Regions from separate parts of the Streptomyces sp. NPDC090499 genome, predicted to be linked through region 3. Evidence: predicted binding sites of a transcription regulator. Region 3 holds the regulator's gene; each other region holds the start of a gene.

Region 1 (10,473 bases), on a different contig from region 3:
TGACCTTTCTCACCCGCGCACCCCTCAGGCGACGGTCGTGCTGAGCCGCTGGTCCGCGGAGACCGTGGAGTTCCTGGTCCTGTCCGACTCGGCGCTGCTCCTGAGGTCGCCCGACGGCACGGTCACCCCGGTGCTGGACGACCGGCTCGACCGGGTGCCGCGCGCCTCGCTGGCCTCGGACGCGATCGCCGACGCCACGGTCCGCAACAAGGAGGGCGGCTTCTTCACGGCCGCCGCCGACCCCTCGGTGGCCGCCCGCGCGGTCGCCGGCACCGTGCCCCGCGCCGAGGTGCGCGCGCTGGCCGCCCTCACGGACGGGGCGACCCGCTGGACGGAGAAGTTCCGAGAGGGCGACTGGACGGCCCTCCTGGACGTCGTCCGCAAGGAGGGCGCGCGGGCGCTGGTCGGCCGGGTGCGGGAGCTGGAGGCGGCCGACCGGGAGGAGCGGGCGTTCCTGCGGCGGAGCAAGACGCACGACGACGCGACGGTGGTGTACGTCGAACTGTGAGGCCCCCGGTGGACCTCCGCCGGCCCCGGGCGGGCAGTCCGATCGAGGCTCGGCGGCGACCCCGGGGGGCGGTCCGGTGGAGGCTCGGCGGCGACCCCCGGGCGGGCGGTCCGGTGGAGGCTCGGCGGCGACCCCGCGGGGCGGGGGCTGCTACTTCTCCATGACGCCGTTCAACTGGCTCAGCAACCGGGCCAGTTCCGCGACCTCCGTGCGGTCCCAGTGGGCGAGCTGGCGGACGTAGCGGCCCCGGCGGGCCTCGCGGACCGTGCCGACCCGGCGCCGGCCCTCGTCGGTGAGGGCGACCAGCCAGGCCCGCCCGTCGGCCGGGTCGGGCTCCCGGGCGATCAGGCCGAGCTCCTCCAGGGCACGCAGCTGACGGGACATGGTGGCCTTGCCGACGCCGACATAGGCGGCCAGTTCGGTGGCACGCTGGCCGCCGCACTCGTCGAGCCGCACGAGCAGCCCGTACGCGGCGGACTCCAGGTCGGGGTGGACCTCCCGGGCCATCTCGCCCTGGCTGGCCCGTGCGCGGCGCAGCAGCACCGTCAACTCGCGTTCCAGGGCCAGGAACTCCTGGTCCGCGCCGCTCGGCGGCAACCCGGTGGCGGCGGGCCGTTCGTCGCCCTTTTCGTCCTCGTGCACGTCAGCACCCCTGATCGGTTTCGCAGTCCTGAAAGTTTCCGTCAAACCCCGTCGTCGCCGCAGCTCGCCAAGTATTCCGCAGGCGTAGACCAACGGCAGCCTCCGGACCCCCTTCCCCCGGGGTCCGTCCCGTGCGTAGCGTCTGAACCCAGGCAATTACTGGCATGCCCACGCCATTCGGTGGCGTCGTGCCGTGTGACACTGCGTCGTGTCGCGCCGCTCGGACCGACCGCCTCTGGCATATCTGGGACCCCACCTCACCCCACGGAGGCACGTCATGCCCGTGCACAGACCCGCCCCCACACTCCTCACCGGCCTGCTGGCGCTGCTGTTCGCGGCACTCGCCCCGGTCCCCGCCCACGCCGACGCGTCCGGCCCGGCCGTCCCGGCCCGCGGCTCGGCGTACATGGGCATGGGCGTCCTGGCCCACGACGGCCGCAGCGGCACGCCCAAGACCGACCTCGCCACCCAGACCGAAGGCGTCGACGTCGCCAGCTACCAGGGCGACGTCTCCTGGTCGACCCTGCTGGGCAGCGGGGTCAGATGGGCGTACTCCAAGGCGACGGAAGGCACGTACTACACGAACCCCTACTTCGCCAAGCAGTACAACGGCTCCTACGACGTGGGCATGATCCGCGGCGCCTACCACTTCGCGACCCCGGACACCGCGGGCGGCGCCGCCCAGGCCGACTACTTCGTCGACCACGGCGGCGGCTGGTCCAAGGACGGCCGGACCCTTCCCGGCGTCCTGGACATCGAGTGGAACCCGTACGGCGCATCCTGCTACGGCAAGTCCAAGAGCGGGATGGTCACCTGGATCACCGACTTCCTGAACCGGTACAAGGCCCGCACCGGCCGCGCCGCGGTCGTCTACACGGCGACCAGCTGGTGGACCGACTGCACCGGCAACTACAGCGGTTTCGGCTCCGCCAACCCGCTGTGGATCGCCCGCTACGCCTCGGAGGTGGGCACGCTGCCGGCCGGCTGGTCGACGCACACGATGTGGCAGTACACGTCGACCGGACCGACGGTCGGGGACCACGACAAGTTCAACGGGGCCGTTGACCGGGTGGTGGCACTGGCCAACGGCTGAGCGCTGCCCCGGTTGCGCGGTTCGTTCGCCGCGGGCCGGTGGGGGCTGGTCGCGTAGTTGCCCACGCCCCTTACGGGGCGCGGATGCGCAGCCGACTTCACCCGGCCGGCACCGGGCGAAGGCCCGGGCCCCCTCGCGGGGACCCGGGCCCTCTTCTGCATCCGGCAGCGTCCGTCACGCCGCTACCGGAACCTCCGGCGCCGCCCCGTTCACGGCGGGCGCGAGCGCCAGCTCCAGGACCTGTCGGACGTCGGTCACGGCGTGGACGTCGAGCTTGTCCAGCACCTCGGCCGGGACGTCGTCCAGGTCGGCCTCGTTGCGCTTCGGGATGATGACGGTCGTCACCCCGGCGCGCTGGGCGGCGAGCAGCTTCTGCTTCACACCGCCGATGGGCAGCACCCGGCCGGTCAGCGAGACCTCGCCGGTCATCGCCACGTCCGTACGGACCAGCCGCCCGGAGAGCAGCGACGCGAGGGCCGTCGTCATCGTGACGCCGGCGCTCGGGCCGTCCTTCGGGACCGCGCCCGCCGGGAAGTGGATGTGCACACCCCGGTCCTTCAGGTCGCCGACCGGGAGCTCCAGTTCGGCGCCGTGCGAGCGCAGGAAGGACAGGGCGATCTGCGCGCTCTCCTTCATCACGTCGCCCAGCTGACCGGTGAGGGTCAGACCCGCCGCGCCCGTCTCCGGGTCGGCGAGGGACGCCTCGACGAAGAGGACGTCGCCACCGGCGCCGGTAACCGCGAGGCCGGTCGCCACGCCCGGGACCGCGGTGCGGCGCTCGGCCGGGTCCTGGGCGGACTCGGGCACGTGGTGCGGCCGGCCGATCAGGGCCCGCAGGTCCTCGTCCCGGATCGTGAACGGCAGCTCGCGCTGCCCGAGTTCGTGCTGGGCCGCGACCTTGCGGAGCAGCCGGGCGATCGACCGCTCCAGGGTGCGGACACCCGCCTCGCGGGTGTACTCGCCGGCGAGCTTGCGCAGCGCGCTCTCGTCGAGGACGACCTCGTCCTTGTCGATGCCGGCCCGCTCCAGCTGGCGCGGGAGCAGGTGGTCACGGGCGATGACGACCTTCTCGTCCTCGGTGTAGCCGTCCAGGCGGACCAGCTCCATGCGGTCGAGCAGGGCCTCCGGGATCGCCTCCAGGACGTTGGCGGTGGCGAGGAAGACGACGTCGGACAGGTCGAGTTCGACTTCCAGGTAGTGGTCGCGGAAGGTGTGGTTCTGCGCCGGGTCGAGGACTTCGAGCAGGGCCGCGGCCGGGTCGCCGCGGTAGTCGGAGCCCACCTTGTCGATCTCGTCGAGCAGGACGACCGGGTTCATCGAACCGGCCTCCTTGATCGCCCGCACGATCCGGCCGGGCAGCGCGCCGACGTACGTACGGCGGTGGCCGCGGATCTCGGCCTCGTCCCGGACGCCGCCGAGGGCGACGCGGACGAACTTGCGCCCCATCGCGTGGGCGACGGACTCACCCAGGCTGGTCTTGCCGACACCGGGCGGGCCGACGAGCGCCAGCACGGCACCGCCACGGCGGCCGCCGATGACCCCGAGCCCCCGGTCGCTGCGGCGCTTGCGCACCGCCAGGTACTCGGTGATCCGCTCCTTCACGTCCTCCAGGCCGGCGTGCTCGGCGTCCAGGACCGCCTTGGCGCCCTGGATGTCGTACTGGTCCTCGGTCCGCTCGTTCCACGGCAGTTCGAGGACGGTGTCCAGCCAGGTGCGGATCCACGAGCCCTCGGGCGACTGGTCGCTGGACCGCTCCAGCTTGTCGACCTCCTTGAGGGCGGCCTCGCGGACCTTCTCCGGCAGGTCGGCGGCCTCCACGCGGGCGCGGTAGTCGTCGGACTCCTCGCCGTCCTTGGCGGCGTCGCCGTTCAGCTCGCGCAGTTCCTTGCGGACCGCCTCCAGCTGGCGGCGGAGCAGGAACTCGCGCTGCTGCTTGTCGACGCCCTCCTGGACGTCCTTGGCGATGGTCTCCGCCACGTCCTGCTCGGCGAGGTGGTCGCGCAGCTGCTGGGTGGCCAGCTTCAGGCGGGCGACCGCGTCGACGGTCTCCAGGAGCTCGATCTTCTGCTCGGTGGTCAGGAAGGGCGAGTAACCGGAGTTGTCGGCGAGCTGGGAGACGTCGTCGATGGCCTGCACCCGGTCCACGACCTGCCAGGCGCCACGCTTGCGCAGCCAGGCGGTGGCGAGGGCCTTGTACTCCTTGACCAGTTCGGTGACATGACCGGGCACCGGGTCCGGGACGTTCTCGTCGATGCGGGTGCCCTCCACCCACAGGGCGGCACCCGGGCCGGTGGTACCGGCGCCGATGCGCACCCGGTAGCGGCCGCGGATCAGCGCGCCCGGGTCGCCGTCGGCCAGGCGGCCGACCTGCTCCACGGTGCCGAGCACACCGGTGCTCGGGTAGGTCCCGTCCACCCGCGGCACCAGCAGCACCCTGGGCTTGCCGGGCTCGGTGCGAGCGGCGGCCTGCGCGGCCTCCACGGCGGCGCGTACATCAGGGTCCTTCAGGTCCAGCGGGACCACCATCCCGGGCAGCACGACCTCGCCGTCGAGAGGCAGCACAGGGAGGGTGAGTGATGCGGACGTCGAAGCCATGATCTCCCCTTCGGCAGTCAACTTGAGTTATGCCGACTCAATGTTTGCGAGCCCAGAAATGTTCCCATACATATGTTCGCTCTGAGCGATCGTGTGCTGACCTGGCCGAACACGGTTCCGCCCCGGTAAAAACAGTTGCTCGGCGCTGGCTCATTCCCCGTACGGTCGGCCGATGACCGACACCGACCTCACCGCGGCCCTGCTGGCCGCCTACGACGCCCAGATGCGCGCCGTCCAGCCCGTCCCCGCGCCCGGGGTCAGCTACGAGCACGACGGCCCCGCCCTCCGGGTGGTGGGCCAGCACCGCGGCTTCGTGACCGGGCCGCGCGACTGGGGCGGTGTGCGCGGCGCCGGACTGGACGCGCTGATCGCCCGGCAGCGGGACTTCTTCGCGGCGCGCGGCGAGGCGGTGGAGTGGAAGACGCGCGGGCACGACGACCCGGCGGACCTCCCCGACCGGCTGCGCGCGGCGGGCTTTGTACCCGAGCCGCGGGAGACGGTCGTGGCCGCCCTGGTCGAGGACCTGGCCGTGGCCGCACCCGCCCTGCCCCCGGGCGTGACCCTGCGCCGGGTCACCGCGGACGCGGACCTGGACCGGATCGCCGCGCTGGAGACCACGGTGTGGGGTCAGGACATGGCGTGGGTCGCCGACTATCTGAGGGGCCGGCTCGCGGTCACCCCCGACGACTACGAGATCTACGTCGCCGAGGCCGCCGGAGAGGTCGTCTCGGCGGCCTGGGTGGCCTTCCGCCACGGATCGGACTTCGCCGTACTGCTGGGCGGCTCCACCCTGGCCGAGTGGCGCGGCAAGGGCATCTACCGCGCGCTGGTCGCCCTGCGGGCGACCCGAGCGGCCGCCCGCAACGCCCCCTACCTCCTCGTGGAGGCCTCGTCCGACAGCGCCCCGATCCTCAAGCGCCTGGGCTTCACAGCGCTCACGACCACCACGCCGTACATCTGGACCCCGGCCACCTGACCGCCGCCCACATCAGCGCCCCGCCAGGGGCGCTGGGGAAGGAACTGCGCGAGCAGCCACGACACCGCCGCGCCCGGCAACCGACCGCCGTACACAACGGCGCATCGCCCCGCCCGTCCGGCACCGCCGGACAACGCCGTCGAGGCTGAGCACCCTTGCGGCGGGAAAAGAGACCGGCCGTCGCCACACCACCGCAACACAACTCACAGGTAAAGACCTGAAACTGCCGGCGGACGCACAGCGAATGGCCGCACACGACGGGGCCCGGGGGACACATGGACGAGAAACAGCCGGCGGCCGAGCGGCCGGCACGGCGTGCCGTGCTGACCGGCGCAGCCGTCGTCGCGGCCGGCGCCGCCGTCCCGTTGGCCCTGCGCGCCGTCGGCGACGACGGCGCCGGCACGCCCGCTCCCGCCCGCACCGCCCCCGCGGCACCCGCCGCAAGCCGCCCCCCGGCCTCCCCCCTCCCCCGCACCGACCCGCGCCCGAACATCCTGCTCGTCCTCACCGACGACCAGCCCGGGGAGACGGACTGGGCGGTCCGCCGTACCGCCGACTGGCTGGGCGGGCAGGGCGTCACCTTCGCGCGGGCGCATGCCAACACCCCGCTCTGCGCACCCTCCCGGGCCTCGATCATGTCGGGGCGGTACGCGCACCACCACGGCGTCCTGGACACCGTCCACCCGTACCACCTCGACCAGCACACGACCATGCAGCGCCAGTTGCACGAGGCCGGCTACCGCACCGGTCTGTTCGGCAAGTACCTCAACTACTGGCACACCGGCGACAACCCGCCGCACTTCGACGAGTGGCTCCTCCAGGAACCGGTGGCGTACCACGACGGCCACTACAACGACAACGGCACGGTCCGGAACATCCCCGGCTACAACACCCACGTCATCAGGGACCGCGCCCTCGCCTTCATCGACAGGTCGCGCACCGACACCCGGCCCTGGTTCGCGTACGTCGCGACCCGCAGCGCGCACGAGCTCAACATCCCGGAGCGCAGGTACGCGCACGCGCGCGTGCCGGAGTGGCCCGGCCGGCCCTCCGTGTTCGAGGGCGACAAGAGCGACAAGCCGCCGTTCCTGCGGCAGGCGAAGCACACCTACGACCAGGGGAAGGCGCTGCGCGGGCGCCAGTTGCGCACCCTGCTGTCGGTGGACGACGCGATGCGGGACTTCCGGGACGAGCTGCGTGCGCTGGGGCAGCTGGAGAACACGCTCGTGCTCTTCACCAGCGACCACGGGCTGTGCTGGGCGGACCACGGCTGGCTGCGCAAGTCGGTGCCGTACCGGCCGAGCCTGGAGGTGCCGTTCTGGCTGTCCTGGCCCGCGCGGGGGCTGGGCGAGGGCACCGTCGACGACCGGCTCACCGGCCATGTCGACATCGCGCCGACCCTCCTGAACGCGGCCGGCATCACCCCGGACACCCCGCACGACGGCCACTCGCTCCTCGACACCCGCAACGACCGCGACCGGCTGCTCGCCGAGTGGTGGTGGAACCGGCAGGACCAGGAGCCGATCCACACCTGGGCCACCCACGTCGGCAGGTCCACGCAGTACACGGAGTACTACCGCGTCCGCCTCGACCGCCAGGGCCGGCCCACCCAGGGCGACGGCGCGGTCGTCTTCCGCGAGTTCTACGACCTGGCCGCCGACCCCTACCAGCTCACCAACCGCCTGCACGGCGCCACGGCCGGGCAGGAAGCGGCACTCGGGATACCGGAGTCGGCGGCGCGGCTGGCGGCGGCGCGGCGCGGGTGAGCGCTCAGGGGGCCACGGGGACGGCGCCGGCCAGGGCCTGCACCCGCTCCCGCCGCCAGCGCCGTACCACCGGCCAGAGCCCGGTGCCGATGGCCAGCGAGATCAGGTGGCCCCAGTTGGTCATCGGGTCCTGGAAGGCGATGAGGTCGGTGACGAGGCTGTAGCCGACCAGGGCGAGCAGCGGCCAGCGCAGCCAGGGGGCGAGGAGGCCGGAGAGCGCGCCGATGCTGGCGGCCACGCCGAAGCTGATGCCGTAGTCGAGGCGGTGCAGCGAGGTGTCGGGAAGGTGGCCGGCCAGGACGGCGAGGCCGACCGGGACCTCGGTCGCGAGGGTGGCGAGGACATGGCCCGCCAGGAAGACGAGGATCGCGCGGGCACCGCCTATCCGCCGCTCCAGCGCGGTCAGGACGAGCACGAAGGCCAGCGCGTACGGCGACAGCAGCCCGCCCGCGATCCACAGCGCGCTGGCCAGCAGGACGAAGACCGGGGTGCGCAGCAGGTGGGCGACGTCGGTGCTGGAGTCCTGGTAGAGCGCGTACCGCAGGCCGGGGCCGGCCCAGCTCGCGAAGAGCGAGGTGAGGGCCAGGATCACCGTGTAGGTGAACGTGACGGGGGTGCCGGTGGGGGTGGGGAGGAGCCGCCAGGGCAGCACGCGCCAGGGGCGCAGGGGGAGGGCGGTGCGCGGGGGCTTCGGGGCGGGCGCCGCGACCGGGCCGCGCTGGCGGGGCACGCCGTCCAGGAGGGCGGCGACGTCCCCGGCAGGAAGGGGCTCGGGCGTGGGCGTCGATGAGGCCCTCGCGGTCCGTTGCACGGTGAGGCGCTCCTTCCGTTTCACCCCACCTTTCGCTGTCCCGCGAACCGCTGTCTATGACCGAGGCCACCCACGGCACGATTCAAAGGATTTTCTGAAGAACCAAGAGGGGTCAGGAGGAACCATACGAGCCGCTTCCCGTCCCCAACGGGCGCGAAGCGCCGTGCGGCCCCTCGAACGGGTGACACCCGGGCGGCTGCCCGACACCCGTAATTCGGGTGGCCGCAAAGCCCTGTTGGGGCAGGATGGCCGCCATGACGACCTCGGCCTCCGCACCCGACAGCCCCCCGGTGGTCCTGGACCGGCGCGACGGGCCGTACGGCGAGGTGGTGCTGCGCAGGCACGGCGGACTCCTGCAGATCATCGCCAACGGCTGCTTCCTGATGGACACCTCCGACGGACGCTCGGAACGGTTGCTGGTGGACGTCGCGTTCCGGGCGCTGGACGGACGGCGCGAGCCGGCGGTGCTGATCGGCGGGCTGGGCGTGGGGTTCTCGCTCGCCCGTGCCGCGCAGGAGCCCGGCTGGGGGCGGATCACGGTCGTGGAGCGGGAGCGGGCGGTCGTCGACTGGCACCGGGACGGTCCGCTGGCCGCGCTCTCCGCCCACGCGTTCGCCGATCCGCGCACGGTGATCGTCGAGAGCGACCTCGTCACTTACGTCAATGAGACATCGGACACGTTCGACGCCCTGTGCCTGGACATCGACAACGGCCCCGGCTGGACCGTCGACGAGGCCAACGAGGGGCTCTACTCGGCGGCCGGACTCGCAGGCTGCGCAAGGGTGTTGAGGCCCGGCGGGGTACTTGCCGTATGGTCGGCACAGCCCTCTGCGGAATTCGAGGGAACCTTGTGGAATGCCGGTTTCCAACGGGTGCGTACCGAAGAGATCCCCGTTGCCCGGGGCGTTCCGGACGTCGTTCACCTTGCCGTCCGCCCTGGATAGCGGGTGCGCCTCCTGTCCCCGTAATGTGCATCCCTGACGCGGATCATTCAAGCGTCAATCGCAGTCATGGGATCACCCCACTGGTTCCGGAAAGCACACAGGGGCGGGCGATGGAGCAGACACACACCTCCCACAACGGCGCGGCTACGGCGACCCAGGGCGCCCAGCGCCGGGTTCTGGTCGTCGAGGACGACCCCACGATCGTCGACGCCATCGCGGCCCGCCTGCGCGCCGAGGGGTTCCTCGTGCAAACAGCGGGCGACGGTCCGGCGGCCGTCGACACCGCCGAGGCCTGGCAGCCCGACCTGCTGATCCTCGACATCATGCTGCCCGGCTTCGACGGTCTGGAGGTCTGCCGGCGCGTGCAGGCCGCCCGGCCGGTGCCGGTGCTGATGCTCACCGCGCGGGACGACGAGACCGACATGCTGGTCGGCCTCGGGGTGGGCGCCGACGACTACATGACCAAGCCGTTCTCCATGCGGGAGCTGGCGGCACGCGTGCACGTGCTGCTGCGGCGGGTGGAGCGGGCGGCCATCGCGGCCTCCACGCCCCGCTCCGGCATCCTGCGCCTCGGCGAGTTGGAGATCGACCACGCGCAGCGCCGGGTCCGGGTGCGCAGCGAGGACGTGCACCTCACCCCGACCGAGTTCGACCTCCTGGTGTGCCTGGCGAACACCCCGCGCGCGGTGCTCTCCCGTGAGCAGCTGCTCGCCGAGGTGTGGGACTGGGCGGACGCCTCCGGCACCCGCACGGTCGACAGCCACATCAAGGCGCTGCGCCGGAAGATCGGCGCCGAGCGCATCCGCACCGTGCACGGTGTGGGCTACGCGCTGGAGACCCCGACGCCATGAGCGCCGGGCCGGCCGGACCAAGAGGCCCCGGGGGTCCCGGGGGCCCGGGGGGCTCCGCGGAGGAGCCCTGGGGCGGTGTACGTCCGTTCTCGATCAAGACCAAGCTGGGCGCGCTCGTCGTCGTCTCGGTCCTGATCACCACCGGTCTGTCGATCGTCGCGGTGCACACCAAGACGGAGCTGCGCTTCATCACGGTCTTCTCGATGATCGCCACACTGCTGATAACGCAGTTCGTCGCGCATTCGCTCACCGCGCCGCTGGACGACATGAACGCGGTGGCCCGGTCG
Region 2 (10,473 bases), on a different contig from region 3:
GGGACGTGCGGTGGCGGGACGAGGCACCCGAGGGCAAGCTCGACCTGCTGCTCTCCCTGGACTTCCGGCAGACCTCCTCCACCCTGCTGTCGGACGTCGTGCTGCCTGCCGCCACCTGGTACGAGAAGCACGACCTGTCGTCGACCGACATGCATCCGTACGTGCACGCCTTCACCCCGGCCGTGGACCCGCCCTGGCAGGCCCGCACCGACTTCGACACCTTCAAGGCGCTCGCGGAGCGGCTGAGCGAGCTGGCCGTGCGCCATCTCGGGGTGCGCAGGGACCTGGTGGCCGTCCCGCTCCAGCACGACACCCCGGGCGAGACCGCCCAGCCCGGCGGGGTGGTACGGGACTGGAAGCGCGGGGAGTGCGAGCCGGTGCCCGGCCGGACCATGCCGAACCTGGTCGTGGTCGAGCGGGACTACCCGGCGGTCGGCGCCAGGTTCTCGGCGCTCGGCCCACTGGTGGAGCAACTGGGCCTGCCCGTGAAGGGGATCACCCTCAAGCCGGACCAAGAGGTCGCGCGTCTGCGGCAGTTGAACGGCACCGGATACCAGGGCCGGCCCGCCCTCGACACGGCGGTGAAGGCGGCCGACGCCGTCCTCGCGCTCTCCGGCACCACCAACGGCCGCCTCGCCACCCAGGGGTTCCGCACCCTGGAGCAGCGCACCGGGCAGGAGCTGGCCCACCTGGCCGCCGAGCACGAGGGCAGGCGGATCACGTACGCCGACACGCAGGCGGCACCGGTCCCGGTGATCACCTCGCCGGAGTGGTCGGGCAGCGAGTCCGGTGGCCGCAGGTACACGGCGTTCACCCTGAACACCGAGCACCTCAAGCCCTGGCACACGCTCACCGGCCGCCAGCACTTCTTCCTCGACCACGACTGGATCCACGAACTCGGCGAGGCGCTGCCCGTCTACCGGCCGCCGCTGGACATGAACAAGCTGTTCGGCGAACCACGTCTCGGCCCGGACGGGCAACCGGAGGTGACGGTCCGTTACCTCACCCCGCACAGCAAGTGGTCGATCCACTCCGAGTACCAGGACAACCTGTTCATGCTGGCGCTCTCCCGGGGCGGCCAGAACATCTGGATGTCCCCCGAGGACGCGGACGCCATCGGGGTCGGGGACGACGACTGGGTGGAGGCGGTCAACCGCAACGGCGTGGTGGTGGCCCGCGCGGTCGTCTCGCACCGGATGCCGGCCGGCACGGTCTACATGCACCACGCCCAGGAGCGCACGGTGGCCGTCCCGAAGACGGAGACCACCGGCATGCGCGGCGGCATCCACAACTCGCTGACCCGGCTGATCCTCAAGCCCTCGCACCTGATCGGCGGCTACGCCCAGCTGTCCTGGGCCTTCAACTACCTGGGCCCGACCGGCAGCCAGCGCGACGAGGTGACGGTGATCCGGCGCCGCGCCCAGGAGGTCGAGTACTGATGCGCCCGATGGCCCAGATCGCGATGGTCATGAACCTCGACAAGTGCATCGGCTGTCACACCTGTTCGGTCACCTGCAAACAGGCGTGGACCAACCGGCGGGGCATGGAGTACGTCTGGTTCAACAACGTCGAGACCCGCCCCGGCCAGGGCTATCCGCGCCGCTACGAGGACCAGGAGCGGTGGCGCGGCGGCTGGGAGCTGAACCGGCGCGGCGCCCTGAAGCTGAAGGCGGGCGGCCGGCTGCACAAGCTCGCCGGGATCTTCGCCAACCCGAGGCTCCCGGAGATCAAGGACTACTACGAGCCCTGGACGTACGAGTACCGCAACCTCACCGACACCCCGCTCGGCGACGACTACCCGGTGGCCCGCCCGGTCTCCCAGCTCGACGGCAAGCCCATGAAGATCGAGTGGTCCGCGAACTGGGACGACGACCTGGCCGGCGCCCCCGCCCACGGCGACCTGGACCCGATGGTCGAGCGCGCCCGCCGGCACGCCTCGGACAAGGTGCGGTTCGAGTTCGAGCAGACCTTCATGTTCTACCTGCCCCGCATCTGCGAGCACTGCCTCAACCCGTCGTGCGTGGCCTCCTGTCCGTCCGGAGCGATGTACAAGCGGACCGAGGACGGCATCGTGCTGGTCGACCAGGACCGGTGCCGGGGCTGGCGGATGTGCGTGACCGGCTGCCCGTACAAGAAGGTGTACTTCAACCACGCGACCGGCAAGGCCGAGAAGTGCACCCTGTGCTATCCGCGGATCGAGGCCGGCCTGCCGACGGTCTGCTCGGAGACCTGCGTGGGCCGGCTGCGCTACCTCGGGGTCGTCCTCTACGACGCCGACAAGGTGACGGCGGCGGCCGAGACCGAGGACGAGAAGGCGCTGTACGAGGCCCAGCTGGGCGTCTTCCTCGACCCGGAGGACCCGGCCGTGCGGCTGGCCTGCGCGGCGGCGGGCATCCCGGACGACTGGACGGAGGCGGCCCGCCGCTCCCCCGTCCACGCGCTGATCAGCAGGTACCGGGTGGCCCTGCCGCTGCACCCGGAGTACCGCACCCTGCCCATGGTCTGGTACATCCCGCCGCTCTCCCCCGTCGTCGACGCGCTCTCCGAGACCGGCCACGACGGCGAGGACGCCGACAACCTGTTCGCCGCGATCGACACCCTGCGCATCCCCCTCGCCTACCTGGCCGAGCTGTTCAGCGCGGGCGACCCCGCCCCGGTCCGCGCCTGCCTGGAGAAGCTCGCGGCGATGCGCTCCCACATGCGGGCGCTCAACCTGGGCGAGGACCCGGACCCGGCGATCGGCTCCGCGGTCGGCATGCGGCCGGAGGAGATCGAGGCGATGTACCGGCTGCTGGCGATCGCCAGGTACGAGGACCGGTACGTGATCCCCACGGCGGCCGTCGGCGACGCCCGCCGCCTGGAGGAGTCGGCGCTGCCCGACGGGTGCAGCCTCGACTTCGACGGCGGCCCCGGCATGGGCGGCGACGGCCCCTTCGGCCAGGACTCGGGGCGGAAACTGCTCCCTGTGGTGTCGGTGCAGAACTTCCACGGTCTGCGCAGACGGCAGACCGCCGACACTCCCGACGAGGCGAAGGAGGACTGATGCCCTCGGACGCGGTGTTCTACCAGGCGGCGGCGCTCTGTCTCACCTACCCGGACGACGACTTCGTCGCCCGGCTGCCGCTGCTGCGCGAAGCCGCCCCGCAACTGCGGGAGTTCACCGACCACGCGACGGTGACCCCACCGCAGGAGCTGGCCGCGCACTACGTGCAGGTCTTCGACTTCAAGAACCGGCACAGCCTCTACCTCAGCTGGTGGCGGGACGGCGACACCCGGCGCCGGGGCATGTCCCTCGTCCGGTTCCAGGACATCTACAAGGCGTACGGCATGGAGTTCACCGGCGAGGAGCTGCCGGACTTCCTGCCCGCCGTCCTGGAGTTCACGGCCCGCACCGGCAACACCGACCTGCTCACCGAGCACCGCGACTGCCTGTCACAACTCCGCGGCCGGCTCGCCGACTTCGGCACCCCCTACGCGTGCGTCCTGGACGCGGTCTGCGCCGCCCTGCCGACCGCGCCCGGCGGAGTACGCCCATGACCACCCTCCTGTGGGGCGCCGTTCCCTACGTCGCCCTCGCCCTCCTCGCCACCGGCCTCGTCTGGCGCTACCGCTACGACAAGTACGGCTGGACCAGCCGCTCCTCCCAGGTCTACGAGTCGCGGCTGCTGGACATCGCCTCCCCCGTCTTCCACTACGGCATCCTGTTCGTCCTGGCCGGCCACCTCGTCGGCCTGTTCGTCCCGGCCTCCTGGACCCGGTCGCTCGGGGTCGGCGAGCACACGTACCACCAGTTCTCCCTCTACGGCGGCACGCTCGCGGGCGTCCTCACGGTGGCCGGCCTGGCCCTCCTCGTGTACCGCCGCCGCACCCGGGCCCCCGTCCTGCGCGCCACGACGACGAACGACAAGGTCATGTACCTGGTCCTGGTCGCCGCGATCGTGCTGGGCATGACGGCGAAGCTGAGCCACGGCTCCGGCGACGGCTACGACTACCGCGCCACGATCGCCCCCTGGGCCCGCAGCCTCTTCACCCTCCGCCCGGACACCGCACTCATGGCGGACGTCCCGGTCCTCTACCAGGTCCACGCGGTCGTCGGCATGCTCCTCATCGCCCTGGTCCCCTACACCCGCCTGGTCCACATGTTCAGCGCGCCGGTGCAGTACCTGTTCCGCCCGTACCTGGTGTACCGCTCAAGGGACCCCCGGCAGCTGGGCCCCCGCCCGGAACGCAGAGGCTGGGAGACCACTCGCAACTGATCTCCCGCCCCGCCCGCAGCCATTCCTCTTTCCGCCGCAACGGCGATCAGCCACGACGGCGGAACCCTGCGGTGCCTCACCCGGCCGCACCCTTCTCGTCGTCCACGATCTCGGCGTCCACCACACCCTCCTCCTCGGCCTGGGGCGCCCGCTGTTCCTCGGCCGAACCGCCGGAGGCCGCCGCATACATGGCCTGCCCCATCTGCTGGCTCACGCTCGCCAGTTTCTCCACCCCCTGCCGCAGCTCCCCGGTGTCGGCGTCCCGCTCCAGCAGCGCCTTCAGCTCGGTGATCGCCGCCTCCACGTCGGCCTTGGTACCGACCGGCACCCGCTCCTCGTTCTCCCGCAGGAACTTCTCCGTCTGGTAGACGAGTTGCTCGGCCTGGTTCCGCGTCTCCGCGGCCTCGCGGCGCCTGCGGTCCTCCTCGGCGTACTGCTCGGCCTCCCGCATCATCCGGTCGATGTCGTCCTTGGGGAGCGCGGAGCCGCCGGTCACGGTCATCTTCTGCTCGCGGCCGGTCGCCAGGTCCTTCGCGGAGACGTGCATGATCCCGTTCGCGTCGATGTCGAAGGCCACCTCGATCTGCGGCACCCCGCGCGGTGCGGGCGGCAGGCCGGTGAGGTCGAAGACGCCGAGCTTCTTGTTGTACGCGGCGATCTCCCGCTCCCCCTGGTACACCTGGATGCCCACCGAGGGCTGGTTGTCGGCCGCGGTCGTGAAGATCTCCGAACGCCGGGTCGGGATGGTGGTGTTGCGCTCGATGAGCTTGGTCATGATGCCGCCCTTGGTCTCGATGCCCAGGGACAGCGGGGTGACGTCGAGCAGCAGCACGTCCTTCACGTCGCCGCGGATGACGCCCGCCTGGAGGGCCGCGCCGACCGCGACCACCTCGTCCGGGTTGACGCCCTTGTGCGGGTCCTTGCCGGTGAGTTCGCGGACCAGGTCGGTGACGGCGGGCATCCGGGTGGAACCGCCGACCAGGATGACGTGGTCGATCGCCGACACCTGCACGCCCGCGTCCTTGACGGCCTGGTGGAAGGGTTTCTTGCAGCGGTCCAGCAGGTCGGCCGTGAGCTCCTGGAACTGGGCCCGGGTCAGCTTCTCCTCCAGGTGCAGCGGCCCGTCCGCGGAGGCGGTGACGTACGGCAGGTTGACCGAGGTCTCCGTCGACGACGACAGCTCGATCTTCGCCTTCTCGGCGCCCTCGCGCAGCCGCTGCACCGCCATCTTGTCGTTGCCGAGATCGACGCCGTACTGCCCCTTGAACCGCTTCACGAGATGCTCGACGACCCGCTGGTCCCAGTCGTCGCCGCCCAGATGCGTGTCGCCGTTGGTGGCCTTGACCTCGATCACCCCGTCGCCGATCTCCAGGAGCGACACGTCGAAGGTGCCGCCCCCGAGGTCGAAGACGAGGACGGTCTGCTCCTCGCCCCGGTCGAGGCCGTAGGCGAGCGCGGCGGCCGTCGGCTCGTTGATGATCCGCAGCACCTTCAGGCCGGCGATCTCCCCGGCCTCCTTGGTGGCCTGCCGCTGGGCGTCGTCGAAGTACGCGGGTACGGTGATCACCGCGTCGGTGACGTCCTCTCCGAGGTAGGCCTCGGTGTCCCGCTTGAGCTTCTGCAGCACCCGCGCCGACAGCTCCTGGGCCCGGAAGCGGGTGCCGTCGACACTCCCGCTCTCCGGGAACCGCCAGGCCGCGTCGCCCATGTGCCGCTTGACCGAGCGCGCGGTGCGGTCCACGTTGGTCACCGCCTGCCGCTTGGCGACCTCGCCGACCAGTACATCGCCGTTCTTCGCGAAGGCCACGACCGACGGGGTGGTGCGCGCCCCCTCGGCGTTGGCGACGACGGTGGGCTCACCGCCCTCCAGCAGGGCCACCACCGAGTTCGTCGTACCGAGGTCGATACCGACCGCACGTGCCATGTCCGTCCCCTCTCCGCCCAGGGCGCTTCCCCGACTCCAGCACAAAACTTGAGCGAGCCGTTGTCAATGCCGGGTACCCCGTGAACGACGATGCCGCGCCCCCCGGAGGAAGGGGCGCGGCATCGCAGCAGGTACGGCGATCAGGCGAGCTTCGCGTCCAGGGTGATGGTGGTGCCGGTCAGGGCCTGGCTGACCGGGCAGTTCTTCTTGGCGTCCTCGGCGGCGGCGGTGAAGCCGTCCGCGTCCAGGCCGGGGACGGTGCCCTCGACGGTCAGGTGGATGCCGGTGATGCCGGTACCCGGCTGGAAGGTGACGTCGGCGTTGGTGACCAGCTTGGTGGGCGGGGTGCCGGCACCGGTCAGGGCGTGCGACAGCGCCATGGAGAAGCAGCTGGAGTGGGCGGCCGCGATCAGCTCCTCCGGGCTGGTCTTGCCGTTCGCCTCCTGGGAGCGCGAGGCCCACGTGACGGGCTGCTCGCCGATACCGGAGGAGTCGAAGGTGATGACACCGTTGCCCTCGGTGAGGCTGCCTTCCCAGACGGTGTGTGCGGTGCGCGTGGTAGCCACGGTTGTTCCTTTCGGCGATGAAGGCGAATGAACCGGTTCGCTCGCCCCCATCCGATCACATCAGGGCTCACCGCACCCGGAAGACCGGCCCACGGGGAGTGAACGGCAGGCGACGTCCGTCCGGGATCAGATAGGCGTGTTCGCGGCGGACCCGCAGGACGTCGCACCAGCCGTCGGTGATCACCAGGACCGGCGCGGCGGGCGGGAAGTCGTCGGCGCGCTGGAGCAGGTCGACGCCAGGCTGCAGGACGGTGCCGCCGCGGCCGTGCACGCGGACCCGGCCGGCGATCTCGGTGGTCGGGAGATAGCCGGCGTCGTGCGGGGCCGCGTCGCAGAAGACGACGCGCGCGGCCGGTACGTCACGGGCCTCGGCGTAGGAGGCGATCGCGCCGAGGGCCTTGCCGAGCAGGGTGCGGTCCATGGAGCCGGAGGTGTCGAGGACCACGCCGAAGGTGCACCGGGCGACCTCCTCGGGCGGGAAGTACCGGCCGGCACGGGGGATGTCCGGGGTGGACGACTGCCGGCGCGAGGGGCGGGCGTAGGACCGTACCGCCTCCGGGCGCGGCACGTACTCGTCGAACCAGCGGGCGAGCCGGGCGTCCCAGGGCAGCGGCGGATGGCTGAGCGCGCGGATCTCCTCGACCAGGCCGCCGGGCAGCAGGCCCCGGTCCTGGGTCTGGTGCAGGTCGAGTCCCTGGCACAGTCCGCGCCGGTAGAACTCGTCGAGGTCGACGTAGGCGCCGGGCGGCCCGAGCGGTGCGCCGAGCACGTCACCGCGGCCCTTGCCGCGCAGCGTGGCCAGGCGTCGCATCCTCCGCAGGTCGACGGCGATCCGGTCGTACACCTCCTCGGCCGACAGCCCCGTCAACTCCGGGTCGTACAGCAGCCCTTCGGGCATGGTGCCGACGTGCATCTCGACCAGCCAGCCGTTGATGACGTAGTCGCAGGCGATGTTGAAGAGGTAGTGGTCGCGGGCGCCGAGGCGGTCGCCGTGGCGCAGGGCGGCGTGCAGCATCTCGTGGGCGAGGACGAACCGCCACTCCTCCTCGTGCATGGTCCGCAGCGGGTTGACGTAGATCTCGCCGGCCTCGGGGTTGACCGCGGCGACGGCGATGTCGTGGGCGCGGGCCAGTTCGGCGTCGGCGACCAGTGTGATGCCGGCCGCGATGCCGCCGAGCAGCGGGTAGGAGGAGACGAACCAGCTCAGCGCCCGCTCCCAGGGGCGCTGCGGGGTCGGCGGCCCCGACATGGAGGTGCGGCGGCCGCCGGCCAGGTCCATCGCCCGGGACATGGTGCGGGTCAGCGCGTGCGCGAACCCGATCTGCCAGTCGGGGACCTGACCGGCCCACTTGCTCCAGGAGAGGAGGAGCTGGTCGGGCTCGCCGCCGTTCGTCCCGCCGCGCTCGTAGGCGGCCGGGATGCCGCCGGTCCGGCGCCAGCCGGCGGCGAGCCGCTCCTCGTCGCCCTCCGGGTAGGAGGCGGGCAGGTGGTCGGGGGCCTCGCCGATCGGGAAGGTCTCCAGGAAGCGGTTGACGACGGTGCAGCGGGCGGCGAGGTCGTAGCGGTCGGGCTGATCGCGCGGCCCGGTGGCGGCCGGGAGGTGGCCGAAGCCGAGATGGATGGTGCAGTGCGCCAACGCCCAGGCCCACTCGGCGGGTTCGGCCCGCCGGGTGGCGTGCGCGTGCAGGACTCCGTCGGAGTCGGCCCGTACCAGCCCGTCCCGGGGCCCGAGTTCGCACTTCTCGTGCCGGCAGATCGTGAACTCCACGGCCCGCAGGGCGGGGTTGGCGCGGAGGAGTTCGACGCCGGCCGCGAAGTTCTCGGCGGCCGGGTCCTGCTTCTTGCGGGCGGCGGGCGCCCGGCTCATCGCCGGGCCTCCACCAGCCGGGGCATGTCCCGGGCGGCCTCGATCAGGAACCAGGCGGGCAGCACCGGATTGCCGTCGGCGTCGGAGGCGATGACGGTCTGGGCGACCTCGACGGAGATCTCGGCGAGCTGTACGAGCAGCGACTTGGCCCGGTAGGCGGTCTGCCTGCCGTTCGCCGACATGTGCTCCTTGTCGACGGGCAGTTCCTTGACCAGCCGCCCACGGAACGACTCGGCGAGGTAGTAGAGCAGGTCGCGGTCCTCGGTCCGCGGCGGCCAGCCCGCGTCGCCCTTCAGGATGGCCTCGATCCCGAACCGGCTGCGCACGATCTTGACGTATCCGCAGAAGGCGGTGGCGTGGGCGGGGGTCAGCGTGCCGTGCGCCAGCACCTTCAGCGTCGCCTCGTCCAGGTCGCGTCCGAAGGAGTGCAGGGCGTCGGAGAGCATGTGCCAGGAGCGCGGGGTGGAGAACGGCTCCTCGGTCTTCGGCGGCTTGGACCACAGGTGGTCGGGCCGGTCGGTGAGGTGGTCCAGGACCCACGGGTGGATGCCGTTGGCCCCGGCCCAGGCGAGCCAGTCGTGCACGGAGGCCTCCAGGTGGACGTGGGCCAGCCGGTTGACGAGCGCGGAGGCGATGGGCCGGGCGAGGGCGTTGTCGGTGGACCTGTTCCCGGCGCCGATGACGATCGAGCCCTTGGGCAGCTCGTAGTTGCCGATGCGCCGGTCGAGGATCAGCGAGTAGAACGCCTTCTGCACGTCGGGGGTGGCCGCGTTCAGCTCGTCGAGGAAGAGGCAGTAGGGCTCATCACGGGCGATCGACTCGGGGGGACAGAACACCGACCGCCCGTCCCTGATCTGCGGAACCCCGATCAGGTCCTCGGGCGCGAGCTGCGTACCCAGCAGGCTCACGCACTCCAGCCCGAGCGACTCGGCGAACTCCCGCACCAGGGAGGACTTCCCGATGCCGGGGGCGCCCCAGATGAACACCGGCCGCACGGTGGCGAGGCCGAGGAGGAGTTCGGGGATACGGGAGGGCGTGACGGTCACGGCTGCCTGCAAGAGGCTGCTCCTTGGGGGTGTTCGAGAGGCTTACGACTCGAACAGTGTGAGCCGCGAACGAAAGGTACGCAGCCGATTTTCTGCCGCCGGGGACGCGCTCCGTCAGGGGCGCTGGGGCCCCGGCCGAAGGCTGGGGGAGGAACTGCGCGACCAGCCCCCACGCACCCGCGGCCAACGAACTACGCGGCCCTCTCCCCCTCCGCGGACAAGGGAACCTGGGGCCCGTCCGCCTCCCGCAGCCACCGCCGCAGCACCCCGTGCACCGCCTCGGCCCCCACCAGCTCCTCCCCCTCCGCCACCGGTTCGGACACACAGACCGGCGACAGCAGGAACGGCCGCCCCTGCGCGCCCCCCAGCCCTCCGTGCGACCCGATCTGCTCCTCGAACGCGAGGACTTCGCCGCTCTCCGGGTCGTACCAGGAGTTGACCATGATGTCGGCGGTGTGCGGAAAGGAGTGCGTGCGCCGTACGGCGTCGGCCGCGCCCGCCCCGAAACCCGCCAGCGGCCCCGCGTGGCCGTCCAGCCGGTCGAGCGGGATCTCCGCGCCGTACGCGCCGAGCACCACCCCGCCGTGCTCCTCGCTGCGCACCAGCAGGAACCCGATGCCGGGATGGTTGGCGAGGGTGGTGAGCAGCGCGGGGTGACGGGCGTCCAGCTCCTCCCTGGTCATGCGGTGCGGCACGTCCGGGAAGGAGACCAGGCCGAGGTTGCCGGAGGCGAGCACGACCGGTTCGGAGTGCCGGGTCGGGCGGTGCTTCTCGCCGCGCTCCTCGACCGGCCTGCGCAGCGCCGCGCGCACGG
Region 3 (10,473 bases):
GGGTGACCTCGCGAACGGTCTTCGAGGTCGGGGAACAGCGCGAGTTGGTCACCTCGGCACGGTCGGGTCTTGCCGCCTGGCTCGGGCGTGCCTGCCGTCCTGGGTGGGCTCGCGGTTCCGCACGCTCTTGGTGTGGACACGGCCTGGCCGGTAGCTCTCCCCACACTCATCCTCCGGTGAGCGGGGGTCACACCTGGCCGACGCCGAATCCCATACCCAAGGGCGCGCCTGCCGATGGCCACTCCAGCTGCATGATGCCGGGTGACCGTGATCTTCTTCGACTGCCGCTGCAACGGCCTGGTCCAGTGCTGCCCGCCCCAGCGGCTGGTGTAGGCGGGGTCGACCGCTACGACCACCAGGCCCCGGTGGTTGGCCATACCGCGCAGCCGTTCCCGGAAGCGGGCAGTGGGGATTCCTGCCACCGTATGGCGGAAGTGTCTGCCGCGTCTGCCCTTGCCCATGGACTCCCGCCCGGTGGCACGAGCGTCGGCGAATCCCAAGTTCTCGATGGCCATCCCGACGCAGCCGTGCTTGCGGGCGAGCTCGATCAGGTCGCTGATCGCGGCGCGCAGCCGTCCGTCCCGGGTGCTGGTGGGACCCGTCAGGTCGAGCGGGATGGTGACCGGATCGCCGATCGGGTTGCCGTGCACATCGAGCACGCAGGCGGCGAGGTGGTCGGCGTTCAGATCGACGCCCAGCAGCCGCGCGCTTCGCGTCTTGAGCTCCTCCGGAGTGGGCAACACGGTGAAGTCGGCCGACCAACTTGCGTCCAGGTACCAACGGCCGCTTGCCGGGTCGCAGGCAATGTCGTAGCGCACGGCCCGATGTGCGGTGACGCGGTCCAGCCATTCCTCGCGACGGTGCGAGAACCGCACCGTGCCAGTCAGCTGGTAGCGACCCCGAGGCGCATTGGACAAGTGTCTCAGCGGCTCAGGCAGCACGATCGTCACCGAGCCACAGGACGGATCAACCGTGATGGTGTAGTTGCCGTACGAGGCGCCGGACTCGCCATCCGCAGTCAGGAACAGCCTCACGCCCTCCCACCGCTCGCGCCACTGGGCCTCGGTCAGCCGGGCATCGGCGAGGTTGTGCCGCAGCTTTAGGAGGCGCCTACCACCGACGACAACCGAAGGGCACCCCGAGGCGATCTTCTGCTCCACGACGGCGAGCCGGGCCTTGAGCGCCTGCACGCGATGCTGCTTCTGAACGCGTTCATTCCGGTCGGCGTAACCGCGGACACCGTCCTTCGACCGCTTGCCGCAGGGAGCGGCCAGGCGCCGGGTGATGATGCGGATGGATCGGCGCAGTCCGACCCGCTCGTCGTTCAGGCAGCGAATCGACAGCTGGTACTGATCCTCCGAGACACGAGTCATTGCCCCGGCCCAACGGGACGAGGAGACCGCAGTGAGTTTCTTCTTCCGCTCTGCCCGCTTGGTGTCCTTCGCCTTGACCTGCCCAAGCCTGATGCGCTCGACCAGGTCGGCCCGTTGATGGTGACCAAGGTGCCTGCCCAGCAGGCGGAGCACCTTCTCATCGGCGGGATCCGGACGCAGCCGATCTCTGATCCGCGTCCCTGACGGCGCGGCAACCGTGAACGGAGTCGCCAGCACACGCAATGCACGCTTCCTCCCGCGCTTGCCTGCCACCGTCGACCTCTCCCCCTCTGGATCACTGCGAACTCAGCGGCCACCGCCGATCATGCGTTCCAAGAGCTCAGGAATCCTGACAATCCCCCCCGTTCACCCTTATGGGCGACACGATGGCGCTCTTCACCGTCCGAACGACGCCGAAAGGCCCGGAGGTCGGTGAACCTCCGGGCCCCTCTCGTACGCGTGTCGCGGTCAGTCCTTGGCCTTCTTCGGCCGCCACACCACCAGCGCGCTGGTCTGCTGGACCTCCTGGTACGGGACCAGGTCTCGGCGGTAGGAGGCGTGGACGGCGGCCTCGCGCTGCTGCATCGCGGCCGCCGCGCCGTCGACGGCCGCCTGGAGTTCGGCGACGCGCTGCTGGAGCGCCATGACCTGGTTCTCCAGTTCGATGATGCGCTTGATGCCGGCCAGGTTGATGCCCTCGTCCTGGGACAGCGCCTGCACCTGGCGGAGCAGTTCGATGTCACGGGCCGAGTAGCGGCGGCCGCGCCCGGCCGTGCGGTCCGGGGAGACCAGGCCGAGCCGGTCGTACTGGCGCAGCGTCTGCGGGTGCAGTCCGGAGAGCTGGGCCGCCACCGAGATGACGTAGACCGGGGTCTCCTCGGTCAGTTCATACGGATTACGTCGACGGCCGTCCATCTCTGTCATGCTCCCTTCGCGGCCTCGAACAACTCGGCGCGCGGGTCCTCGCCCGCGGTCGCCTCGCGATACGCCTCCAGTGCGTCCCGAGCATTCCCCGACAGGTCCTTCGGGACACTCACCTCGACGGTGACCAACAGGTCGCCGCGGGTGCCGTCCTTGCGGACCGCGCCCTTGCCCCGGGCGCGCATGGTGCGGCCGTTGGGCGTGCCCGGGGGCAGCTTCAGGGTGACCGGCGGTCCGCCCAGGGTCGGGACCCTGACCTCGCCGCCGAGCGCCGCCTCGGTGAAGGTCACCGGGACGGTCACCGTGAGGTTGTCGTCCTTGCGGCCGAACACCGGGTGGGTGTCCACGTGCACCATGACGTACAGGTCGCCCGCGGGGCCGCCGCGTTCGCCCGGTGCGCCCTTGCCGCGCAGGCGGATGCGCTGGCCGTCGGTCACCCCGGCGGGGATGCGGACCTGCATGGTGCGCGAGGACTTGGCGCGGCCGCTGCCCTTGCAGTCGGGGCAGGGGTTCTCCGCGATCAGGCCGCGGCCCTTGCAGTCGGGGCAGGGGTCGGTCAGCGAGAAGCCGCCGCCGGAGCCCCGCGCCACCTGGCCGGTGCCGACGCAGGTCGGGCACACTCTGGGCGTGCCGTTCGCGTCGCCGGTGCCCGAACAGGCCTTGCAGGGTGCCTGCGAGGACATCCGCAGCGGGACCGTGGCGCCCTCGATGGCCTCCGTGAAGCTGAGCGTGACCTCGGACTCGATGTCCTGGCCGCGCCTGGGCTGGGTACGGCCGGCCGTGCCGCCGCCCCGGTTGAACAGGCCCCCCAGGACGTCACTGAAGCCGCCGCCGCCCCCGCCGAAGCCGCCCCCGCCCTGGGCGTTGCCCCCGAAGAGGTCGCCCAGGTCGAAGTTGAAGTTGCCTCCGCCCGCGCCCGGCCCGGGGCGGAAGCCGCCGTTGCCGAAGAGGGCGCGGGCCTCGTCGTACTCCTTGCGCTTCTTGGGGTCGCCGAGTATGTCGTTCGCCTCGGAGATCTCCTTGAAGCGCTCCTCGGCCTTGGCGTTGCCCTTGTTGGCGTCCGGGTGGAACTCGCGGGCGAGCTTGCGGTACGCCTTCTTGATCTCGGCTTCGGTGGCGTCCTTGGGGACGCCGAGGACCTTGTAGTAGTCCTTCTCGATGAAGTCCTTGGTGCTCATCCCCGACGCCCCTCCTTCCACGTGTTACCTACGACTTCAGCCCTCCTCAGGGCCGTTGTCCTTGTCGTCACCGGCCGCCGGGGCCTCTTCGGTCCCGTCGGCCTTCACCGCGGTCGCTCCCGGCTGCGGTTCGGCGACCGCCACCCGCGCGGGGCGGATGGTGCGCTCGCCGATGCGATACCCGGGCTGCAGGATGGCCACGCACGTCGTCTCGGTGACGTCCGGCGCGTAGCTGTGCATCAGCGCCTCGTGGATCGTCGGGTCGAAGGGCTCGCCCTCCTTGCCGAACTGCTGCAGGCCCATCTTCGCCGCGACCGTCTCCAGCGACTCGGCCACCGACTTGAAACCGCCGACCAGTTCGCCGTGTTCCCGGGCCCGGCCGATGTCGTCGAGCACGGGCAGGAGTTCGGTCAGGAGGTTCGCGATGGCGATCTCCCGGACCGTGATCCGGTCGCGCTCCACCCGGCGGCGGTAGTTCTGGTACTCGGCCTGGAGGCGCTGGAGGTCCGCGGTGCGCTCGCCGAGCGCGGTGCGTACCTGGTCCAGCTGCGCGGTCAGACCGGCCAGCTGTGCGCTTGAGTCCCCGGCCGGGGCCGCCCCCTGTGCGGGAGCGGCCTTCGGCCCGGCGTCTTCGGGGGTGGCGCCGGAGGGGACGTCGGGCTTCTCCTCGAAGCCCGGGGTCTCCTCCGTCACGCGGCACCGTCCTTGCGCTCGTCGTCGACGATCTCGGCGTCCACCACGTCGTCGGCGGCGTCACCGGCGGGGGCACCGCCGGCGGCGGCCTGCGAGGCCTGGGCGTCGGCGTACATGGCCTGGCCCAGCTTCTGGGAGACGGCCGCGACCTTCTCGGTGGCGGTGCGGATCTCGGCGGTGTCCTCGCCCTTGAGGGTCTCCTTGAGCTCCTCCAGGGAGGCCTCGACCTCGGTCTTGATCTCGCCCGGGACCTTGTCCTCGTTGTCCTTGAGGAACTTCTCGGTCTGGTAGACGAGCTGCTCGCCCTGGTTGCGGGTCTCGGCGGCCTCGCGGCGGCGGTGGTCCTCCTCCGCGTACTGCTCGGCCTCCTGGCGCATCCGGTCGACCTCGTCCTTCGGCAGCGAGGAGCCGCCGGTGACGGTCATCTTCTGCTCCTTGCCCGTGCCCAGGTCCTTCGCGGTCACGTGCATGATGCCGTTGGCGTCGATGTCGAAGGCGACCTCGATCTGCGGGACACCGCGCGGGGCCGGCGGCAGACCGGTCAGCTCGAACATGCCGAGCTTCTTGTTGTACGCCGCGATCTCGCGCTCGCCCTGGTAGACCTGGATCTGCACGGAGGGCTGGTTGTCCTCGGCGGTGGTGAAGATCTCGGACCGCTTGGTCGGGATCGTCGTGTTCCGCTCGATGAGCTTGGTCATGATGCCGCCCTTGGTCTCGATACCGAGGGACAGCGGGGTGACGTCGAGGAGCAGGACGTCCTTGACCTCGCCCTTGAGGACACCGGCCTGGAGCGCGGCGCCGATGGCGACGACCTCGTCCGGGTTGACGCCCTTGTTGGCGTCCTTGCCGCCGGTCAGCTCCTTGACGAGCTCGGCGACGGCGGGCATGCGGGTGGAGCCGCCGACGAGAACGACGTGGTCGATCTCGCCGAGGTTGATGCCGGCGTCCTTGATGACGTTGTGGAACGGGGTCTTGCAGCGCTCCAGCAGGTCCGCGGTCAGCTGCTGGAACTGGGCGCGGGTGAGCTTCTCGTCGAGGTGCAGGGGGCCCTCGGCGGAGGCGGTGATGTAGGGCAGGTTGATCGAGGTCTCGGTGGAGGAGGACAGCTCGATCTTGGCCTTCTCGGCGGCCTCGCGGAGGCGCTGCAGGGCCATCTTGTCCTTGCCGAGGTCCACGCCGTGGCCGGCCGCGAACTGCTTGACCAGGTAGTCGACGACGCGCTGGTCCCAGTCGTCACCACCGAGGTGGTTGTCGCCGTTGGTAGCCTTCACCTCGACGACGCCGTCACCGATCTCCAGGAGGGACACGTCGAAGGTGCCGCCACCGAGGTCGAAGACGAGGATCGTCTGGTCGTCCTTGTCGAGGCCGTACGCCAGCGCGGCGGCGGTCGGCTCGTTGACGATGCGCAGGACGTTCAGGCCCGCGATCTCGCCGGCCTCCTTCGTCGCCTGGCGCTCGGAGTCGTTGAAGTAGGCCGGGACGGTGATGACCGCGTCGGTCACCTTCTCGCCCAGGTAGGCCTCGGCGTCCCGCTTGAGCTTCTGCAGGATGAACGCGGAGATCTGCTGGGGGTTGAAGTCCTTCCCGTCCAGCTGGATCTTCCAGTCGGTGCCCATGTGCCGCTTCACGGACCGGATGGTCCGGTCGACGTTGGTGACCGCCTGACGCTTGGCGACCTCGCCGACGAGGACTTCGCCGTTCTTCGCGAAGGCGACGACGGACGGCGTGGTCCGGGCACCCTCGGCGTTGGTGATGACGGTGGGCTCGCCGCCTTCAAGAACGCTGACGACGGAGTTAGTCGTGCCCAGGTCGATGCCGACCGCACGTGCCATGGTGATTTCCTCCAGCTGACTTGAGTGGAACGGACTCAAGTGTGCATCAAGCCGCGCCCGGGGTCAACAGACCTGAGTCCAACCGGCTCAAGTCTTATCCGTTCCTTACACGCAAGTGCCCGCTGACCTGCGTCGATACGGCGTTCCTTGGCCCGTACACCGGAACCCGAAGGAGTAGCAGCACGATGCTGAAGGTGACGCATGCGACGCAGGTGGCTCCGGTGCGGCCGACCCAGCCGCCGTGCACGAGCACCGCGACGAGCACCCCGGCGAAGGACGCGGCACCGAGGACGACGGTCGCCCGCTGCGAGGTGAGCCCGAGGCGCCGCAGCCGGTGCGCGAGATGGTCGGGCCCGCGCCGCAGCACCGGGCGTCCGGCGAGCAGCCGCGACAGCACGACGAGCAGGACGTCACCGCTCGCCACGGCCGTGAGCGCGAACAGCACACCCGCGCTGGCCGCGGGGTCGTAGCCGGACCGGGTCACCAGCGCGGCCGCGGCCAGCACGAACCCGGTGAACAGCGAGCCGGTGGCGCCGAGGGCGATCCGCGCGGGCGCCCAGTTGTGCAGCAGGAACCCGGTGAGCGCGGCCGCGAGCACGCTCAGCAGTACGGAGAGACCGTCCATCACCTCGGCGGCGGCGCAGGCCCCCACCCCGAAGGCGGTCACCACCCCGACGGTCCCGGCCAGCCCGTCCGCGTGGTCGAGCCCCTTGAAGGCGACGGCGACGAAGGCGATCCAGGCCGCCCCGAGCACCCCGCCGACGATCCCGAACTCGCCGTACGGCACCACGCACGCGGCCGCCACCGCCGTACCGAACAGCAGGAACCGCGTCTTGAGCCGCCACACGTCGGCGACCACCCCGAGCAGCGCCACGGCGCCCCCGGCGGCCACCAGCTCCCCGACGCCGGTGCCGAGCGGGGCGACACCGGTCCAGTCGCCGGCGAACGCGACCAGACAGGTGGCGCCGACCACGGCGAGGCCGCCCAGCGCGGGCACCCGCCGGGCCCGCCGCCGGTCGACGAGCCCGAGCCGCAGGGCACACGGGCGGATCAGCGCGGCGAGGAAGGCGGCGAGCAGGAAGGCGGTGGTGGCGGCGGCGATCCCGTAGAGCACGGGTCCAAATTAGACCTAAATGTAACAATTATGTACGAATAACACGATCGGGTTGGGGCGTACCGCCCAGGCAGACCTCAGCGATCCAGATCACCCCGCACCTGGCTACAGTGCGGGTAAAGATGCGGGTAGTCTCGAACCGACTGGATAAGTTACCGCTTAGTAATTTCGGGAACCCTCTGCGAAGAGACCCGAAGAGACCACCCCTCGCAGGCCCGAGGAGCCCCCATGCAACTCGCCGCGATCATCGTGTCGCTGGTTCTGATCGTGGTTGGCGTGGCGTTGTTCGCCCGCGCCGTCCTGCAGATCTACAACTTCATGCGGCTCGGCCAGAACGTGCCCGCCGGTACCCGCACCGACGAGCCCGTCCAGCGGACCGTCACGGTGGTCAGGGAGTTCCTCGGCCACACCCGGATGAACCGCTGGGGCATCGTGGGCGTGGCGCACTGGTTCGTCGCGGTCGGCTTCTTCTCCCTGCTGCTGACGATCGTCAACGCCGTCGGCCAGCTGTTCCAGGCCGACTGGATCCTGCCGGTCATCGGCGACTGGGCGCCGTACAACATGTTCGTCGAGTTCATCGGCACCATGACGGTCCTCGGCATCCTCGTGCTGATCGTCATCCGCCAGCTGAGCAAGCCGAACCGGCCGGGCCGCAAGTCCCGCTTCGCCGGCTCCAACTTCGGCCAGGCGTACTTCGTCGAGACGGTCATCCTGATCGTCGGCGTCTGCATCTTCACGCTGCACGCCCTGGAGGGCGCCCAGCACCACGTGGACTCCTACGAGGCGTCGTTCTTCATCTCGTACCCGGTGGTCTCCTGGTTCCGGGGCATGGACGTCTCCACGCTCCAGAACCTCACCTACTTCTTCGCCGGCCTGAAGATCGCGACCTCCTTCATCTGGATGATCGTGGTCGCCCTCAAGACCGACATGGGCGTCGCCTGGCACCGCTTCCTCGCCTTCCCGAACATCTGGTTCAAGCGGAACGCGACCGGTGAGACCTCGCTGGGCGCGCTGCTGCCGATGACCTCGGGCGGCAAGCCGATCGACTTCACCGACCCGGGCGAGGACGACGTCTTCGGCGTCTCCCAGGTCGAGCAGTTCTCCTGGAAGGGCCTCCTCGACTTCTCGACCTGCACCGAGTGCGGTCGCTGCCAGTCGCAGTGCCCGGCCTGGAACACCGGCAAGCCGCTCTCCCCGAAGCTGCTGATCATGTCGCTGCGGGACAACGCGCACGCCAAGGCGCCCTACCTGCTCGCGGGCGGCGGCAAGACCGCCGAGGGCGAGGAGAAGGGTTCCGAGGAGCAGCTCGCCGGGGTCCCCGCGGCGGCTCTCGCCGAGGCCGAGCGGCCGCTGATCGGCACCGCCGAGGAGAACGGCGTCATCGACCCGGACGTGCTGTGGTCCTGCACCACCTGCGGCGCCTGCGTCGAGCAGTGCCCGGTGGACATCGAGCACGTCGACCACATCGTCGACATGCGCCGCTACCAGGTGATGATCGAGTCCGCGTTCCCGTCCGAGGCGGGCACGATGCTCAAGAACCTGGAGAAGAAGGGCAACCCCTGGGGCCTGGCGAAGAAGCAGCGCCTGGAGTGGCTCAAGGAGGTCGACTTCGAGGTCCCGGTCGTCGGCCAGGACATCGAGGACCTCACCGAGGTCGAGTACCTGTACTGGGTCGGCTGCGCGGGCTCCCTGGAGGACCGCGCCAAGAAGACCACGAAGGCCTTCGCCGAGCTGCTGCACATCGCGGGCGTCAAGTTCGCGATCATGGGCGGCGACGAGAAGTGCACCGGCGACTCCGCCCGCCGCCTCGGCAACGAGCCCCTGTTCCAGGAACTCGGCATGGAGAACGTCATGGCGCTGAACATGGCGTTCGGCGAGGAGCTCGACGACGACGGCAAGGTGGTCCCCGAGTCCGCCAAGCCCAGGTCGGCCAAGAAGATCGTCGCCACCTGCCCGCACTGCCTCAACACCATCGGCAACGAGTACCCGCAGCTCGGCGGCGACTACGAGGTCGTCCACCACACCCAGCTGCTCCAGCACCTGGTGGACGAGGGCAAGCTGGTCCCGGTCACCCCGGTCGAGGGCATCATCACCTACCACGACCCCTGCTACCTGGGCCGCCACAACAAGATCTACACGCCCCCGCGCGAGATCATCGCCAGCGTCCCGGGCCTCCGCAACGAGGAGATGCACCGCCACAAGGAGCGCGGCTTCTGCTGCGGCGCCGGCGGCGCGCGGATGTGGATGGAGGAGCGGATCGGCAAGCGCATCAACAACGAGCGCGTCGACGAGGCCCTCTCCCTCAACCCCGACATCGTCTCCACCGCCTGCCCGTTCTGCCTGGTCATGCTCACCGACTCGGTCAACGGCAAGAAGAACGACGGCAAGGCCAAGGAGTCCATCACGGTCGTGGACGTGGCCCAGCTGCTCCTCGACTCGGTGAAGACCCCGGTGGACCCGGCGGGCGCCGCCGAGCAGGAGAGCGAGCCGGAGCCGGAGCCGGTGAAGTAGTTCTTCCCGCGGTCGTCACGGCGCCTCGTGCCCTCGCCGGGCACGGGGCGCCGTCGTGTGCGGGGGCGTGCCCGTCGTCTCCGGCCCGCGTCGGGGACGGCCGACCGCGTCCGTAGCCCGGACGGCCCTCTCCTGCTCGCGTGCGTGCTCCCCGGCGGTTCGGCTGGCAGGAGGGCCGGATCGAGCGGGAGGTACGGGTGGCGGAGGACAGTGCGCACGACGACGGGGACGGGGACCGCTCCGACGACGTAAGGGAACTGCGGGCCCGGGTCGCGGCCCTGGAGGGCGAACGGGCCCGGCCGCCCCGGCACCACGTGAGGTCCCTGCTCGCCGTCGTCCTGGTCCTCGTCGGCGCGCTGCTCGCCCCGCTCGCCGTGGTCGCCTCGTGGGCGGCCGACCAGGTGGGCGACACCGACCGCTACGTCAGCACGGTCGCCCCGCTCGCCTCGAACACCGACGTGCAGAACGCCGTGGCCAGCCGGGCCACCGACGCCCTCATGTCCCACCTCGACCTGCCCGCCCTGCTCGCCGACGTGGCCCCCGCGGACCGGCCCCGCCTGCAGCAGGCGCTCGGCGGCAGACTCGGTGACGCCCTCGAAGGGGCCGTGCGCAGCTTCGTCCACGACAAGGCCCGCGAGGTCGCCGCGTCCGGCGCGTTCCGGACCGTCTGGACCGACGCCAACCGCAAGATCCACAGCAGCCTCGACAAGGCCCTCACCGGCAGCGGCGGCGGCGCGGTGCAGCTGACGAACGACAGCGTCACCCTGGACATCGGCCCCGTCGTGGACCAGGTCAAGCAGCGCCTCGTCGACGCCGGCCTGACCCCCGCCGAGCACATCCCCGCCGTCCAC

Evidence for each region. Region 3 encodes HspR, which represses chaperone genes until heat shock. Its sites were predicted from a motif close to TTGAGNNNNNNNNNCTCAA; they were not measured.
Region 1: a site for HspR is predicted at 4,861-4,879, ahead of lon (endopeptidase La). Genes of this name have one in related genera too.
Region 2: a site for HspR is predicted at 6,229-6,247, ahead of dnaK (molecular chaperone DnaK). Genes of this name have one in related genera too.

What each region holds. Positions count from the first base shown of each region.
Region 1 covers NZ_JBIVXP010000012.1:48,695-59,167, forward strand. The annotation lists gene ACIQVL_RS35080 (protein phosphatase 2C domain-containing protein) at 1-508, shown strand, start outside; gene ACIQVL_RS35085 (MarR family winged helix-turn-helix transcriptional regulator) at 659-1,150, opposite strand; gene ACIQVL_RS35090 (lysozyme) at 1,428-2,243, shown strand; gene lon (endopeptidase La) at 2,418-4,838, opposite strand; gene ACIQVL_RS35100 (GNAT family N-acetyltransferase) at 5,011-5,814, shown strand; gene ACIQVL_RS35105 (sulfatase) at 6,090-7,580, shown strand; gene ACIQVL_RS35110 (rhomboid-like protein) at 7,585-8,391, opposite strand; gene ACIQVL_RS35115 (spermidine synthase) at 8,646-9,335, shown strand; gene ACIQVL_RS35120 (response regulator transcription factor) at 9,446-10,186, shown strand; gene ACIQVL_RS35125 (ATP-binding protein) at 10,183-10,473, shown strand, end outside.
Region 2 covers NZ_JBIVXP010000002.1:77,278-87,750, forward strand. The annotation lists gene ACIQVL_RS08690 (nitrate reductase subunit alpha) at 1-1,439, shown strand, start outside; gene narH (nitrate reductase subunit beta) at 1,439-3,043, shown strand; gene narJ (nitrate reductase molybdenum cofactor assembly chaperone) at 3,043-3,537, shown strand; gene narI (respiratory nitrate reductase subunit gamma) at 3,534-4,256, shown strand; gene dnaK (molecular chaperone DnaK) at 4,333-6,180, opposite strand; gene ACIQVL_RS08715 (OsmC family protein) at 6,321-6,746, opposite strand; gene ACIQVL_RS08720 (hypothetical protein) at 6,814-8,613, opposite strand; gene ACIQVL_RS08725 (ATP-binding protein) at 8,610-9,671, opposite strand; gene ACIQVL_RS08730 (alkaline phosphatase family protein) at 9,851-10,473, opposite strand, start outside.
Region 3 covers NZ_JBIVXP010000004.1:574,735-585,207, reverse strand. The annotation lists gene ACIQVL_RS18295 (hypothetical protein) at 1-1,646, opposite strand, end outside; gene ACIQVL_RS18290 (heat shock protein transcriptional repressor HspR) at 1,842-2,288, opposite strand; gene dnaJ (molecular chaperone DnaJ) at 2,294-3,472, opposite strand; gene grpE (nucleotide exchange factor GrpE) at 3,509-4,165, opposite strand; gene dnaK (molecular chaperone DnaK) at 4,162-5,997, opposite strand; gene ACIQVL_RS18270 (MraY family glycosyltransferase) at 6,092-7,111, opposite strand; gene ACIQVL_RS18265 ((Fe-S)-binding protein) at 7,340-9,622, shown strand; gene ACIQVL_RS18260 (hypothetical protein) at 9,820-10,473, shown strand, end outside.